One region of the Spirillospora sp. CA-108201 genome, then DNA from elsewhere that is predicted to be linked to it. Evidence: riboswitches for the same ligand, from Rfam matches in the RefSeq annotation. Region 1 holds a riboswitch; the other holds the start of a gene.

Region 1 (6,888 bases):
GTGGACTCCTGCTCGGGGCCCTCGACCGCGTTGATCACGGTGTTGTGCTTCCCGCCGTAGAGGCGGGTGGAGATGGGACCGGTGATCGTCGCGCTGTTGCCGGCGTAGACGTTCGAACGGTGCGACCCGCTGAGGTTCGTGAAGATCGCGTCGCCCGGGCCCTCCTCGCTGTTGACGACGGGGCCGTTCTGGCCGACGGTCGCCTTCTTGACCGCGAAGATCTTCACCGGCTTGGGGTGGTCCCCCGTGGTGGCCAGCCGCTGCCCGGCCTGCGGAGCGTTGGCGTCGGCCTGCTGCTCCGGCGCGGCCTGCTGGGCGTCCTGCTGCGGGGCAGCCTGCTCGGCACCCTGCTCCGGCGCGGCCTGCTGCGCGTCCTGCTGCGGGGCAGCCTGCTCGGCACCCTGCTCCGGCGCGGCCTGCTGCGCGTCCTGCTGCGGGGCAGCCTGCTCGGCACCCTGCTCCGGCGCAGCCTGCTGCTCGCCCTGCTGCGGAGCGGCCTGCTGCGCGTCCTGCTGCGGGGCAGCCTGCTCGGCGTTCTGCTGGGGAGCAGCCTGCTGCTCGCCCTGCTGCGGGGCGGCCTGCTCGGCGCCCTGCTCCGGCGCGGCCTGCAGGGACTCCTGCTGCGGAGCGGCCTCCTGCTTCGGAGCGGCCTGCGCCTGCGGAGCAGCCTGCTGCTCGGCCGCCTGGTGCTCGGCCCCCTTGGCCAGAGCGATCTTGGTGGCCTCCTGCTCGGAGCCCTCGACGCTGGTGACGGCCGTGTTGTGCTTCCCACCGTGGAGCTTGGTGGTGATGTCACCGGTCTTCACCGACTTGTTCCCGATCACCGGCGCCGCCTTGGGCGACTTGGAGATGTCGGTGTAGATCAGGTCGCCCGGGCCCTTCTCGGTGATGTACGAGGGGCCGTTGTGGCCCACGTACGCCTTCTCCACCTTGTAGAAGTTGATGTCGGCCATGGCCGAGGGAGCCGCGAGGACGGCCGCTCCCATCGTTATGCCGGTCACGGCCATCGTGCGCAAAATGCGCTTCATGCCTTTCCTCACTCTCGTATGCCGATCGGCGCCCCACGGAGCGCCACTCCGGGATCAATCTTCCAGGAGGCGGCCACCGAGAAACCCAAGTGGAGGAGAGGTGGTGATCAAGATCAAAGCCGGGAAACTGGCGCTGACCCAAGTTTTATCCATACTCTTTTGGACGGGCGTGAACGAACAGTCACCCAATCCGGCATCCACCAGGGCAATGCCCTTCCAAAGAAGGGGGAATCGGCCAGATGTGAAAGGAAAAGCCCCGGCACGGTGGACGTGCCGGGGCGTGCGGGACGAGACGGGCGTCAGCCGCCCGCCACCGCGGGGATGATGGAGATCTGGGCGCCCTCGGGCGTCGGGGTGTCGAGGCCCTCCGCGAAGCGGACGTCCTCGTCGCCGACGTAGACGTTCACGAAACGGCGGATCTTGCCCGCGTCGTCGAGGATGCGGGCGGATATGCCGGAGTAGCTGGCCTCAAGGTCGGCGACGACCGCGCGCAGGGTCGCGCCCTCGGCCTTCACCTCGGACTCGCCACCGGTGTAGGTCCGCAGGATCGTCGGGATACGGACGGACACGCTGCTCATGCTGCTCCTTCGTTCTCAGGCGAGGCCCGCGGCGCGGAACGCCTCCAGGGACGGGGCGATGTTCGCCGACGGCGCGACGACCGGGGCGACGGCGTCGAGCGTCTTCAGGCCGTCCCCGGAGTTGATGATCACGGTCTCGGCGCCGGGGTCGAGCGCGCCGGCCCCGACCAGCTTGCGGAGGGTCGCGACGGTGACGCCGCCGGCCGTCTCGCCGAAGATGCCCTCGGTGCGGGCCAGGAGCCGGATGCCCTCGACGACCTGCTCGTCGGTGACGTCCTCGACGGCGCCGCCGGTGCGGCGGGCGACGTCCAGGACGTAGGGGCCGTCGGCGGGGTTGCCGATGGCGAGGGACTTGGCGATCGTGTCGGGCTTCACCGGGCGGATGACGTCATGGCCGGCCTTGAACGCGGCGGCGACCGGGTCGCACCCGGCGGCCTGGGCGCCGAAGACGCGGTAGGGCTTGTCCTCGACCAGGCCCAGCTTGATCAGCTCCTGGAACGCCTTGTCGATCTTGGTGAGCTGGGAGCCGGACGCGACCGGCACGACGATCTGGTCCGGCAGCCGCCAGCCGAGCTGCTCGGCGATCTCGTAGCCGAGCGTCTTGGAGCCCTCGGCGTAGTACGGGCGGACGTTGACGTTGACGAACGCCCAGTCCTCCTGCTCGCCGGCGATCTCGGACGCGAGCCGGTTGACGTCGTCGTAGTTGCCGTCGACCGTCACGAACGTCCCGCCGTAGACGGCCGTCGTGATGATCTTCTGGGACTCCAGGTTCGACGGCACGAACACCGCGCTGCGGATCCCGGCGCGGGCCGCCGCCGCGGCGACGGCGTTGGCGAGGTTCCCGGTGGACGGGCAGGCCAGCACCTTGAACCCCAGCTCGCGGGCGGCGGCGAGCGCGACGGCGACGACGCGGTCCTTGAACGAGTGGGTCGGGTTGCCGCTGTCGTCCTTCACCCACAGGCTCTGCAGGCCGAGGCTCTCCGCGAGGTTGTCGGCGCGGACGAGACGGGTCAGGCCCGGCTCGGTGTTCGGCGTGTCGGCGACGCCCGGCGGGACGGGCAGCAGCCCGCGGTACCGCCAGATGTTGCGCGGCCCGGACTCGATGGCCTCCCGTGTGACGCCGTCGAAGTCATAGGCGATCTCCAGGGGGCCGAAACACTCGTCACAGGCGTAGAAGGGTCCGAGATCGCGGGTCGAGCCGCATTCGCGGCAGACGAGAGCGGTAGCCGGTCCGAGGTCCGTGGCAGGCGTGAGTGCCATGAGGGCGAGGCCTTTCTCCCCATCTTCCCTGCGCCACCTTGGTCGCAGGCCGGAGTTGGCACCATCTCCCGGCCGGCCTCGCAGGATCGCGACGCGCCACAGCCGGGTGGTTGCCGGGGCTTCGCAGGGCCGGTCCCTCCACCCCTCTGGATGAGCGGTATTCAGTTGTGCGGAGGCTGAGCTGGAAGACCGGCCCGTCGGCCACTGTGCTCCCAGCACCCCTCTGGATGAGCGGTATGCAGTTGTACTAGCGCGAGCGCTTTGAGCTCGTATGCGTGACTTTACATGAACTGACCGGATGCCAGACAGGTGGGTCCAGCGAGTGAGACGTTACCCGGCGGAGGTCTTGATCACGCGTTGGGTCGGATCGAGGAACACGTGCCGGACGGTCGGGACGCGCTCCCGGAGCCGCCGGTCGATCTCGCCGGCGACGTCCTCGGCCTCGTCGGCGCTGATGTCGTCGGAGAAGTGCACCTTCGCGGCGACGAGGAGCTGCTCGGGGCCGAAGCGCATGGTGAGCAGTTCGTCCACGCCGGTCACTCCGGGCGCGCCGCAGATCCCGGCGCGGATCTCGCGCTGCTCGGCGGGGTCGGCCGCCCGGCCGATGAGCAGGCCCATGCTCTCCCGGCCGATCGAGAAGGCGAGCACGACCAGGAGCACACCGATGAGGGCGGACGCGAGCCCGTCCCAGAACTCCGACCCGGTGGCCTGGCGCATCGCGAGCCCGCCCGCGGCGAGGGCGAGGCCGGCCATCGCCGCGGTGTCCTCGAACAGCGCGGTCTTGAACGTCACGTCGGGCGACTTGCGGACGTGCTCGACCAGGTCGCGGTCGCTCTCGCGCGTCTCCTTCCTGGCCTGGTAGAAGGCGCGGATCCACGACGTCCCCTCCAGCACCGCGCCGAGGCCGAGGACGGCGTAGGCGAGCCACACCGTCGTCCCGCCGCCGCCGTGACCGGTCATGGTCAGGATGCCTTCGAAGATCGAGAACCCGGCGCCGGCCACGAAGATGCCGAACGCGGCGAGCAGCGACCACACGTACCGCTCGTTGCCGTATCCGAAGGGGTGGCGCCGGTCGGGGGGCCGCTCGCTGCGCCGGAGCGAGGTGTAGAGAAAGCCCTGGTTGAGGGTGTCCGCCACCGAGTGCGCGCTCTCCGCGAGCATGGCGCTGGACCCGGCCAGCAGGCCGGCGAACAGCTTGGTGATCGCGAGGATGAGGTTCGCCGCACCGGCGACGAGCACGGTTTTCGTCGTCTCGGACTTGCTCATTGCCGCCGGTTACCCCCTGGGCGGATGACTAATCGGGCGGAACGGGCAGAAGCGCGGGCGATGACGCGGGCGATGACGTCCACCTCGCGGGTCCCTTTGATGCGCCTCGGCCGCAACTGAGACCCTTCCGGTATGAGCCAAGTGCTGGTGGCCTCGAACCGGGGGCCGGTGTCGTTCTCGCTGTCGGACGACGGCGGGCTCACCATGCGGCGCGGGGGCGGCGGACTCGTCTCCGGCCTCGCCTCCGTGACGGGCGCCCCGCGCGACCCGGGACCGCCGCGCCCGGCCGGGACGGGGCGCGAACCGTCCGCCGGCGGCGCGGACGTCCTCTGGGTGTGCGCGAGCCTCGGCGACGCCGACCGCACGGCGGCGCGCAGCTCCCCCGACGGGCGCCTCGACCTCGCCGGCTACGAGACCGGCGGCGCCGCGGTGCGGATGCTCGACATCCCGGCGGCCACGTTCGACCGCGCCTACAACGGCGTCGCCAACTCGACGCTGTGGTTCGTCCACCACCTGCTGTACGACACCCCGCGCAGCCCGCACTTCGACGCCCGCTCCCGGCGCGACTGGCAGTCCTACGAGGCGTACAACGCGGCCTTCGCGGACGCCCTCGCGCGGGACGCCGCCCCGGGCGCGAAGGCCGCGATCCAGGACTACCACCTGTCGCTGGCTCCCCGGATGCTGCGCGACCGGCGTCCCGACCTGAAGATCGTGCACTTCTCCCACACGCCCTGGGCGCCGCCGGAGTACTTCCGGCTGCTCCCGGACGACATCGGCGCCCAGATCCTTCTCGGCATCCTCGGCGCCGACCACGCCGGCTTCCTCACGGAGCGGTGGGCGTCGGCCTTCCTCGACTGCTGCGAGCTGCTGCCGGGCGCCCGCGTCGACCGCGCGGCCCGCACGGTCTCCTGCCCGGGCCACACCACGCGCGTCGGCGTGCACGGCCTCGGCGTGGACGGGACGGCGCTGCGCGAACGCGCCGCCGAGCGGGACGTCGTCGAACGCGCCGCCGCGCTGCGCGAGCAGGTGGGCGACCGCAAGCTCATCGTGCGGGTCGACCGGACGGAGCTGTCCAAGAACATCGTGCGCGGGCTCGCCGCGTACCGGGAGCTGCTCGTCAACCATCCCGAGTGGCGCGGCCGGGTCGTGCACCTCGCGTTCGCCTACCCGTCCCGCTACGACCTGCCCGAGTACCGGGAGTACACCGAGGCGGTCCGGCGCACGGCCGAGCAGATCTCCGACGAGTTCGGCACGGCCGACTGGGACCCGCTGATCCTCCAGCTGAGCGACGACTACCCGCGCTCCCTCGCCGCCTACGGCCTGGCCGACGTCCTGCTCGTCAACCCGATCCGGGACGGCATGAACCTCGTCGCGAAGGAGGGGCCCGTCCTGTCGCGGCACGGCTGCGCGCTCGTGCTGTCACGCGAGGCGGGCGCGGCCGCGGAGCTGTCCGACGACGCGCTGATGGTCAACCCCTACGACGTGTCGCAGACGGCCGAGGCCCTGCGCCAGGCGCTGCTGATGCCGCAGGCCCGGCGGGCCGAACGCTGCGCCCGCCTCGCCGGCGCCGCGACCGCGCTCCCGCCGCAACGCTGGTTCGCCGACCAGCTCGCCGCGCTCGACTGACCGCCACCCGGCGCAGAGCAGAACGCAACGCTCCCTCCAAGGAGCTGGAAACCCCTACACAGAAACCGCCTGACGTCCGTGTCGGAGCTCCCGTGGAGGGAGAGACGGCCGGTCGTGCGCTGGGGTCGCGGGGACGCCCGGCACGCCGACGTCGCCGGAGGAAGCGGCGTGCTGCTCTGCGGGCGCCAGGGCAACACGCCGCGGGTCCGGTCAGGGGGCGGTGCTGGCGGACTGCTCGGTGGACAGGAGGCACTCGACGGGGTTCGGCTCGTGGTGCTGCCTCCAGCGTTCGCGCAGCGCGGCCTTGCTCTGCGCCATGCGGCGGTGGGCGGCGGTGCGGGTGAAGCGGGCGAGCAGCGCCGCGGACGGCTTCGGCAGGCCGCTCGGCTCGTAGCCGTACTCGGCGAGCCGCTCGCCGAACGCCGCCTCGGCCAGGCTGATCTCCCAGGCGTCGAGGCGCTCGGCCCACGCGCCGACGCGGTTGGTGGTGACGGCGTCGTGCGTGCGCCCGTGCCATTTCTTGCTGGACGGGACGAGCCGCTTCGCCAGGCCCTCCGGGTGGATCATCTCGGGGTCGAAGTCCTCGCCGAGGAACCCGCAGAGCCGGGTCAGCTCGTCGGTCGGGTCGGCGACGAGCCGCTCGTACTGCAGCTCGTAGTAGGTGTCGGGGCCGAGGCGCTCGGCGAGCCGGCGGCCGCGGTCGATCGTCTCCCGCCAGGCGGAGACGGCGTGGTGGATGTCGGCGTCGAACCAGGGCATCTCCATCAGCGACGCGACGCAGTCCCGGCCGTCCCGGACAAGGTGCACGAACTGGGCGTCAGGAAACATCCGCAACAGCGCGCCGACATGCTGGGAGTAGCTCGGGCGCTTGTCGCCCCAGCGCGGCTTGCCGTGCAGCCGGGCGTAGGCGCGCAAGACGATGCCGACCGCCGAGCCGAGCGTCGGCGGGCCCTCGGCGATCTCCTCGACCAGCCCGTCCGCGTCCATGCCGAGCGCCCGCACCTTGGTGGACCGCTCCCCCACGATCCACTCCGCGAGCATCCGCCTGTTCTTACTCTCCTGGAGGTCACCGTAGTCACACCTTGCCGTATAGGCGGGCAGGACGAACCGGGTCTCCGACGGGATCGCGA
Region 2 (6,888 bases), 3.3 Mb from region 1:
CGGACGCCGAATCCGCCGCCGGAGAATCCGCCGGGGACGCCGAATTCGTCGACGAGGGCGACATATCTCGAAACGAAGATAAGGATCGCGAAGAGGTCGACGACGCGGACGACCGTGCCGAATCGCGGCCCGCGGATAAGGCCGTCGGCGCCGATAACGCCACGACCTCCACCGACACCCCCGCGGATTCCACCGCCGACGGCGGCGACGCGCCCGCCGAAGCCGCCCCCTCGACCGAGACCACCCCCTCGGACGACGTCGGCACGTCCGACGAAGCGACCGCCGCCGGCCAGCCGACCGCCCCCAGCGAGACCGGCACGCCCGACGAGGACGTCGCGCCAAGCGATGAGGCCGCGCCCGGCGATGAGGCCGCGCCCGGCGAAGACGGCACGTCCGAGCAAGCCACCCCGACCGACCAGGCCACCGCCCGCGACCTGGCCGTCGCGACTGACGCGGACGTCGCGTCGAACGGCGAGGCCGGCAAGGGCGAGCCGGCGGACGGTGGCGGTGCGTCCGATGAGGCTGGTGTTACCGGGGGGGTTGTCGGTTCTGTCGGGAGTGGCGCGGTAGACGGGGCCGGCGCGTCCGGCGATGTCAGTGCGGTTGATGGTGTCGAGACGGCGGGGACCGGAGATACCAAGAGCATGGCCGCCGCCTCCAAGCTCGACTCGACCCAGCGCGGCTCCCGCGCCGGGGGCCCGCCGCCAGGGTCCGGGCCCGGGCGCGGTGGGAGCGGCAGGGGCAAGGGGCCCGGCAAGCCGCCGCGCAGCCGCAGGGCGCGGTTCCTGCGGCGGACGCTGTTCCTGATGCTCGGCTTCATCGGCTTCTGCATCGCCGCGTTCGGCGTCGCCTACCTGTTCACGCCGGTGCCGTCCGCGCAGGAGCAGGCGATCGCGCAGGGGCCGACGTTCTACTACTCCGACGGCAAGACGCAGATCGCCAAGACCGGTGTGAACCGGGACGCGGTCAAGCTCGACAAGATCCCCGAGAGCACCCGGGCCGCGGTGATCGCGGCGGAGAACCGCAGCTTCTACGACGACCCCGGGGTGTCGGTCCAGGGCACCGCGCGGGCGCTGTGGTCCACCGCCACCGGCAAGCAGCTGCAGGGCGGCTCGACGATCACGCAGCAGATGGTCCGCAACTACTACGGCGGCATCGGCAAGGACCGCTCGGTCACCCGGAAGCTCAAGGAGATCATGGTCTCCCTGAAGGTGGGCCGGGAGAAGGACAAGGACTGGATCCTGGAGCAGTACCTCAACACCATCTACTTCGGCCGGGACGCCTACGGGGTGCAGGCCGCCGCGCACGCCTACTACAACAAGGACGTCTCGAAGCTGACGCCCGCGGAGGGCGCCTACCTCGCCGCCGCGATCCAGCAGCCGAGCAACTTCTCCGACCCGACCGGCTCCCGCCGCGCCTACTCCGAGCAGCGGTGGCGCGCGATCGTCAACAACATGGTCCGGGACGGGGCGCTCACCCCGTCCGAGGCGGCCTCGCTGACCTTCCCGGCCCCCGGCAAGGAGAAGATCACCGACGTCCTCAAGGGCCAGCGCGGCTACATGGTGAACGTGGCCAAGAAGGAGCTCACCGAGCGCCGCGGCTACAGCGAGGACGAGATCAACCGCAGCGGGCTGAAGATCACCACGACGTTCGACAAGCGGCTGATGGACGCGATGAAGCAGGCCGTCGCGAACAACGCCCCGAACGGGATGAGCAAGAAGATCCGCACCGGCGCGGTGTCGGTCGACCCGAAGACCGGGCAGGTGCTCGCCTTCTACGGCGGCCGCGGCTACCTGGAGGAGGCGCTGAGCAGCGCCTTCGGCGACTGGGCGCAGGCCGGGTCGGGGTTCAAGCCGATCGCGCTGGCGGCCGCGCTGGACGACGGCAAGACGCTGTCCACCAGCTACGACGGCAGCTCCCCGCAGTACTTCCACGGCGCGCCCATCCGCAACGACAGCAACGAGAACTTCGGAACGGTCAACCTCGTGACCGCCACCGAGCACTCGATCAACACGGCCTACATCAACCTCGGCCAGGACATCGGCAACAAGAAGATCGCCGCGATGGCCGAGAAGATGGGCATCCCCGCCTCGCAGATGAAACCCGAGCAGCGGGACGCCGCCACCTTCCCCCTCGGCATCGTGTCGCTGCACCCCGTCCAGCAGGCGGGCGTGTACTCGACGTTCGCCTCCGAGGGCGTGCACCGGACGCCGTTCGTGGTGAAGACCGTCACCGACAACGAGAACCACAAGCGCACCTTCACCGAGAAGGGCGAGCGGGCGTTCAGCCAGCAGGTCGCCCGTGACGCCACCTACGCCATGCAGAAGGTCGTGCAGGGCGGCACCGGCACCGGCGCGCAGCTGCCCGACGGCCGCGACGTCGCCGGCAAGACGGGCACCACCGACGCGGGCCGCGCGATCTGGTTCAACGGCTTCATCCCGCAGATGGCGACGACGGTCTCGATGTTCCGCAGCGACGGCAAACCGCTGAACATCCCCGGCTACGGCGCGTACGGCGGGCAGCTGCCCGCACAGATGTGGCGCTCGTACATGTCGGAGGCGGTGAACATCAAGGGCTACGAGCCGGAGTCGTTCGGCGAGCCGTCGATGACGCCCGGCGGCGGTTGGAGCGGGCCGACGCAGGACGTCCCCCCGGGCGACACCCAGCCGCCGGACACGGGCGGCCCGGTCGAGCCGCCGCCGTCCACGAAGCGGCCCGACGTCCCGACGCCCCCCACCGACCTGCCGACCATCATCCCGCCGCAGCAGCCCGGCGGCGGCGACGGGGGCGACGGCAACGGCGACGGCGGGACCGGCGGCCCCGGGGGCGGAACGGGCGACGGACCGCTCGGCCGCCCCGGAACCGGCGGGTAGGCCGCGGCGCACCGGGCAGGTCACGCGTTCGCGCACGTGGCCGAGGCCGCTTCGGGACGGGCCCTGGACCCGGGCGGCCGGTCAGTCGCAGGCCTTGCCGATGGCGGCCGGCGTCTCCCTGATCACGCTGTCGAGCTGGGAGACGTCGCCGTCGCCGACCCCGGTCGCGGCGGCGCGGAGCCGCCCCGCCTCGGCCTTCAGCGCCTTGCCCAGGTCGGCGTCGTCGGCCTGCTTCGCGAGCCCGTCGACGCGCCCGGCGAGCTGCTCGGTCGCCTGCCGCCACGGCGACGGCTCCGCCGCCGGAAGCCCCCGCACCTGGGTGACGTACTGCTGGAACGCCTTCTTCGTGTCGGCGCACACCTGGCCGGAGTTTCCGCCGCCCATCGCCCCGCACCCGCTGAGGGCGCCGAGCACCAGCGCGCCGCCGGCCAGCGTCCGAACCACCCGGTACCGCATCGCACCCTCCCCTTGATCCCCGATCGGCTCCGCATATACTTCCGCATGAGGTCATGAGCGCCAGCGCAAAGCCCCGGCTTGCTGGCCGGCAACCCTTCGTCCGCGATGGGGTGCCCTGGGTGAGGACCTGGCCGGACGCGGAACCGCGTTCCGGCAAGCGCGGATCCCGACGGACGTCCCGGGGTCCCTGACCCGGAAGGTCCACGCATGCCCACGCTGCTCGCCCGCTCCCCCATCACTCCTGCTGTGACGCGCCCCGAGGGGGTCCGGGTTCGGCCGCTTCCCCGCGTCATCGGGGCCGGCGTCCCGGTTCCGGTGCGGGACGGCCGCCACGTCCCCTACGCCAACTTCGACTACGCGGCCAGCGCGCCCTGTCTGGAGGCGGCGCAGGAGGCCGTCGCCCGCGCGCTGCCGTACTACAGCAGCGTCCACCGCGGCGCGGGGTACGCGTCCCAGGTCACGACGTCCGCCTACGAGGACGCGCGGGAGACCGTGCGGTCCTTCCTCGGCGCGTGGCGGCGGTCGGCCGTGGTGTTCACGCGCAACACCACCGACTCGATGAACCTGCTCGCGCACGCCGTCCCCGCCGGGACGAGCGTCGTCGTCTTCGAGAGCGAGCACCACGCGTCGCTCCTGCCGTGGAAGCGCGCCGTGCGCCTCCCGGCGCCCGCCACCCCGGCCGAGGCCCTCGCGGCGGCCGACCGCGCGCTGCGCGCGTGCCCGATCGGGTCGCGGCTGCTCGTCGTCACCGCCGCGTCCAACGTCACCGGCGAGCTGTGGCCGATCGAGGAGCTCGCGAACGTCGCGCACCGCAACGGCGCCCGCATCGCGGTGGACGCGGCGCAGCTCGTCCCGCACCGCCCCCTCGACATGACCGCGCTGGGCCTCGACTACGTCGCGTTCTCCGGGCACAAGCTGTACGCGCCGTTCGGCGCGGGCGTGCTCGCCGGGCGCGCCGACTGGCTGCGCGCCGCCGAGCCCTACCTCAGGGGCGGCGGCGCCAGCGCCTCGGTCGGGGAGACGACCCGGTGGGCGCCCTCCGCCGAGCAGCGGCACGAGGCGGGCTCCCCGAACGTCCTCGGCGCCCTCGCGCTGGCCGCCGCGTGCGCGACGCTGTCCCCGGTCTGGGACGACCTGGCCGTCCGCGAGGAAGCGCTGGTCGGACGGCTGCGGTCGGGTCTGGCGGCGCTCCCCGGCGTCAGGGAGCTGACGCTGTGGGGCGAGCGGGCGCCGCGCGTCGGAATCGTGTCGTTCGCGGTGGACGGCTGGAACGCGCGGGACGTGGCGCTTACGCTGTCCGACGAGCACGGCATCGGCGTGCGCGACGGAAAGTTCTGCGCCCACCCTCTCGTCCGGCACCTGCTGGGCGAGGACGGCGGCGCCGTCCGTGCGAGCATCGGCATCGGGACGGACGAGGAGCACATCGACCGGCTCCTCACGGCCCTCGCCGAGTTGACTGCGCGCTGACAGCCGCTGACCTGCGAACTCCCGCGCGCAGTCAGATGATTATGCTCTTTGGTCCTGTTCGCCCATGTAGCGTAGGCAGTCGCGCGGGGACGAGCACGCTAGATACAGGGGGTGGCGACCGTGGCCGACGCGTGGCGACCCACGTCGGAACTGGAGCACCGACTGCAGGAGACCGTACGGGCCGGCGACCAGGAGAGCTACTTCCGCCTCCTGTCGGACGCCGACCTCGTCGTCCCCGTCCGGCCCGAGCTGGTGGACGGCGTCCTCGCGGGGGAGGCGCAGCCGTCGTGGCCCACCCAGGAGGAGGACGGCCGGGTCCACGTCCTGGTTTACACGTCGGCGGCGGCGATGCGGGCGTGCCTAGGGCCGTCCTACCAGCACTTCATGACCGTCCGGTTCGGCGACATCGCCGAGAGCTGGCCGAACGACCGCTGGTGGCTCGCCGTCGACGCGCCCGCGCGCGGCGTCCCCGCCGTCCTGCCGATCGAGGCGCGGCTGCCGGCCTGGTTCGTCCGGCAGGTCGCCGACGGCGACGGCCGCCCCCCGCAGGTCGGCCGCTCGTCCCCGCCGTGGGAGGAGCTGCGCGACCAGCACCGCGACCTGCCCCGCGAGGCGCCGCGGCCGGAGTTCCAGCCGGCCAACGACGTGGAGCGCGAGCTGCTGCGGGCCGCCGCGACCAACGACCACGACCTGTTCCTGCAGACGCTGGCGGCCACCGACGTGCTGCTGCCCGTCCCGGACGACATGGACTTCTCGCTGCGTCCGGGCCGCCCCGGCTTCCCGTGGCAGACGCGGGAGGTCGACGGCTCCACCGTCGTCCCGGTCTTCACCTCGCCGGAGCGCCTGGCCGAGGCGTCCGGGCCCGGCACCGAGCACATCCCGCTGCCGTTCACCATCGCGCTGCGCTACTGGCCCGACCACGACTGGCTCCTCGCCATCAACTCGGGCTCGCCCGCGGGCGGCACCGTCCTCGCGCAGCAGCTCCCCGGCCTCGCCACCTGGGCCGACCAGCGCGCCGCCCAGCGGATGACGGAGCGCTTCGAGCCCCAGAACGACATCGAGCAGCGCCTCTTCGACGCCGCCCGCCGCCGCGACACCGAGGCCTTCTTCAAGATCCTCCTCGGCGCCCAGGTGCTCGTGCCCGTGGACGCCGAGACCCCGTGGGGCATCGTCCCCGGCGACCAGGAGTTCCCGTGGCGCCCGGTGCGGGTCCACGGCCGGACGTCGATCCAGATCTTCACGTCGCTGAAGTGGATGAACGAGGCGATCGGCACGTCGCGCTTCATCATGCCGAGCCTGCTGGAGATGGTCACCGCCTGGCCGGACGCCTCGTGGACGCTCGTCCTCAACCCGGGCACGCCCATCGACGCGTCCATGCCGGGCGAGCAGGTCCGCACGCTCAGCGGTCCGCCCGCTCCCCCGTCCGCCGCGGCTCCGCCGCCGCCCGACGCCCCCTCGGTGCCGGTGGCCCCCGCCGTCCCGGCCGACCCCGCCGCCCCCGGCCCCGGCCCCGCCCCCGGCCTCGGCCGACACGCGGGAGCGCCGCCGGCGGACGAGCCCGCCGTCCCCGCGCCCGCGGAATCGGGCCGTCACCATGCGGGAGCGCCCGGCGGCGCCGCGCAGCCCGGCCCTCCCGAACCCGTGCCCACGCCCCCCGCGCACTTCGGCGAGGCGGGCGACGCCCCGGCCGGCGATCCTCCGAGCCCCGTGCCGGGGCCGTCGGCCCGCCACCTCGCGGACCCGTCCGGCACGGCCATCGACCCAGGCCACATGGCCGGACCCGAACCCCTCGGCGCCGTCCCGGGCGACGCGGGCCGTCCCTACGCGGGCCCGCCCAGCTCAACCGGCTCCGGCCCAGGCGGGCCGGGCGACGCGGGCCACCTTTCGGACGCGTCCAGCACCCCGTCGAACATCGCTCCTTCCGAGCCCGCTCCCCAGGGCACCGGGCCCCTTGAGCCCGCGCCCGGCGGCGTAGTCGAAACCGGCCTCCCCGTAGCCACCCCTCAGGACTCCGAGACGCCGATCCCCGCACCGGGCGTGCCGGGCGACGCGGGCCGCCCCTACGCGGGCCCGCCCAGCTCAACCGAACCCG

The links. A riboswitch is a leader RNA that binds a small molecule or an ion and turns the genes downstream of it on or off. The one in region 1 is predicted to bind S-adenosylmethionine.
Region 2: another riboswitch for S-adenosylmethionine. It lies ahead of ACQEU6_RS38830 (aminotransferase class V-fold PLP-dependent enzyme); the one in region 1 lies ahead of thrC (threonine synthase).

What each region holds. Positions count from the first base shown of each region.
Region 1 covers NZ_JBNJNE010000001.1:4,805,202-4,812,089, forward strand. The annotation lists gene ACQEU6_RS23120 (hypothetical protein) at 1-1,028, opposite strand, end outside; gene ACQEU6_RS23125 (MoaD/ThiS family protein) at 1,328-1,606, opposite strand; gene thrC (threonine synthase) at 1,622-2,866, opposite strand; SAM riboswitch class I at 2,883-3,023, opposite strand; gene ACQEU6_RS23135 (cation diffusion facilitator family transporter) at 3,197-4,132, opposite strand; gene ACQEU6_RS23140 (alpha,alpha-trehalose-phosphate synthase (UDP-forming)) at 4,265-5,758, shown strand; gene ACQEU6_RS23145 (sulfotransferase family protein) at 5,969-6,888, opposite strand, start outside.
Region 2 covers NZ_JBNJNE010000001.1:8,080,743-8,087,630, reverse strand. The annotation lists gene ACQEU6_RS38840 (transglycosylase domain-containing protein) at 1-2,873, shown strand, start outside; gene ACQEU6_RS38835 (DUF8711 family protein) at 2,955-3,329, opposite strand; SAM riboswitch class IV at 3,379-3,495, shown strand; gene ACQEU6_RS38830 (aminotransferase class V-fold PLP-dependent enzyme) at 3,537-4,796, shown strand; gene ACQEU6_RS38825 (SseB family protein) at 4,908-6,888, shown strand, end outside.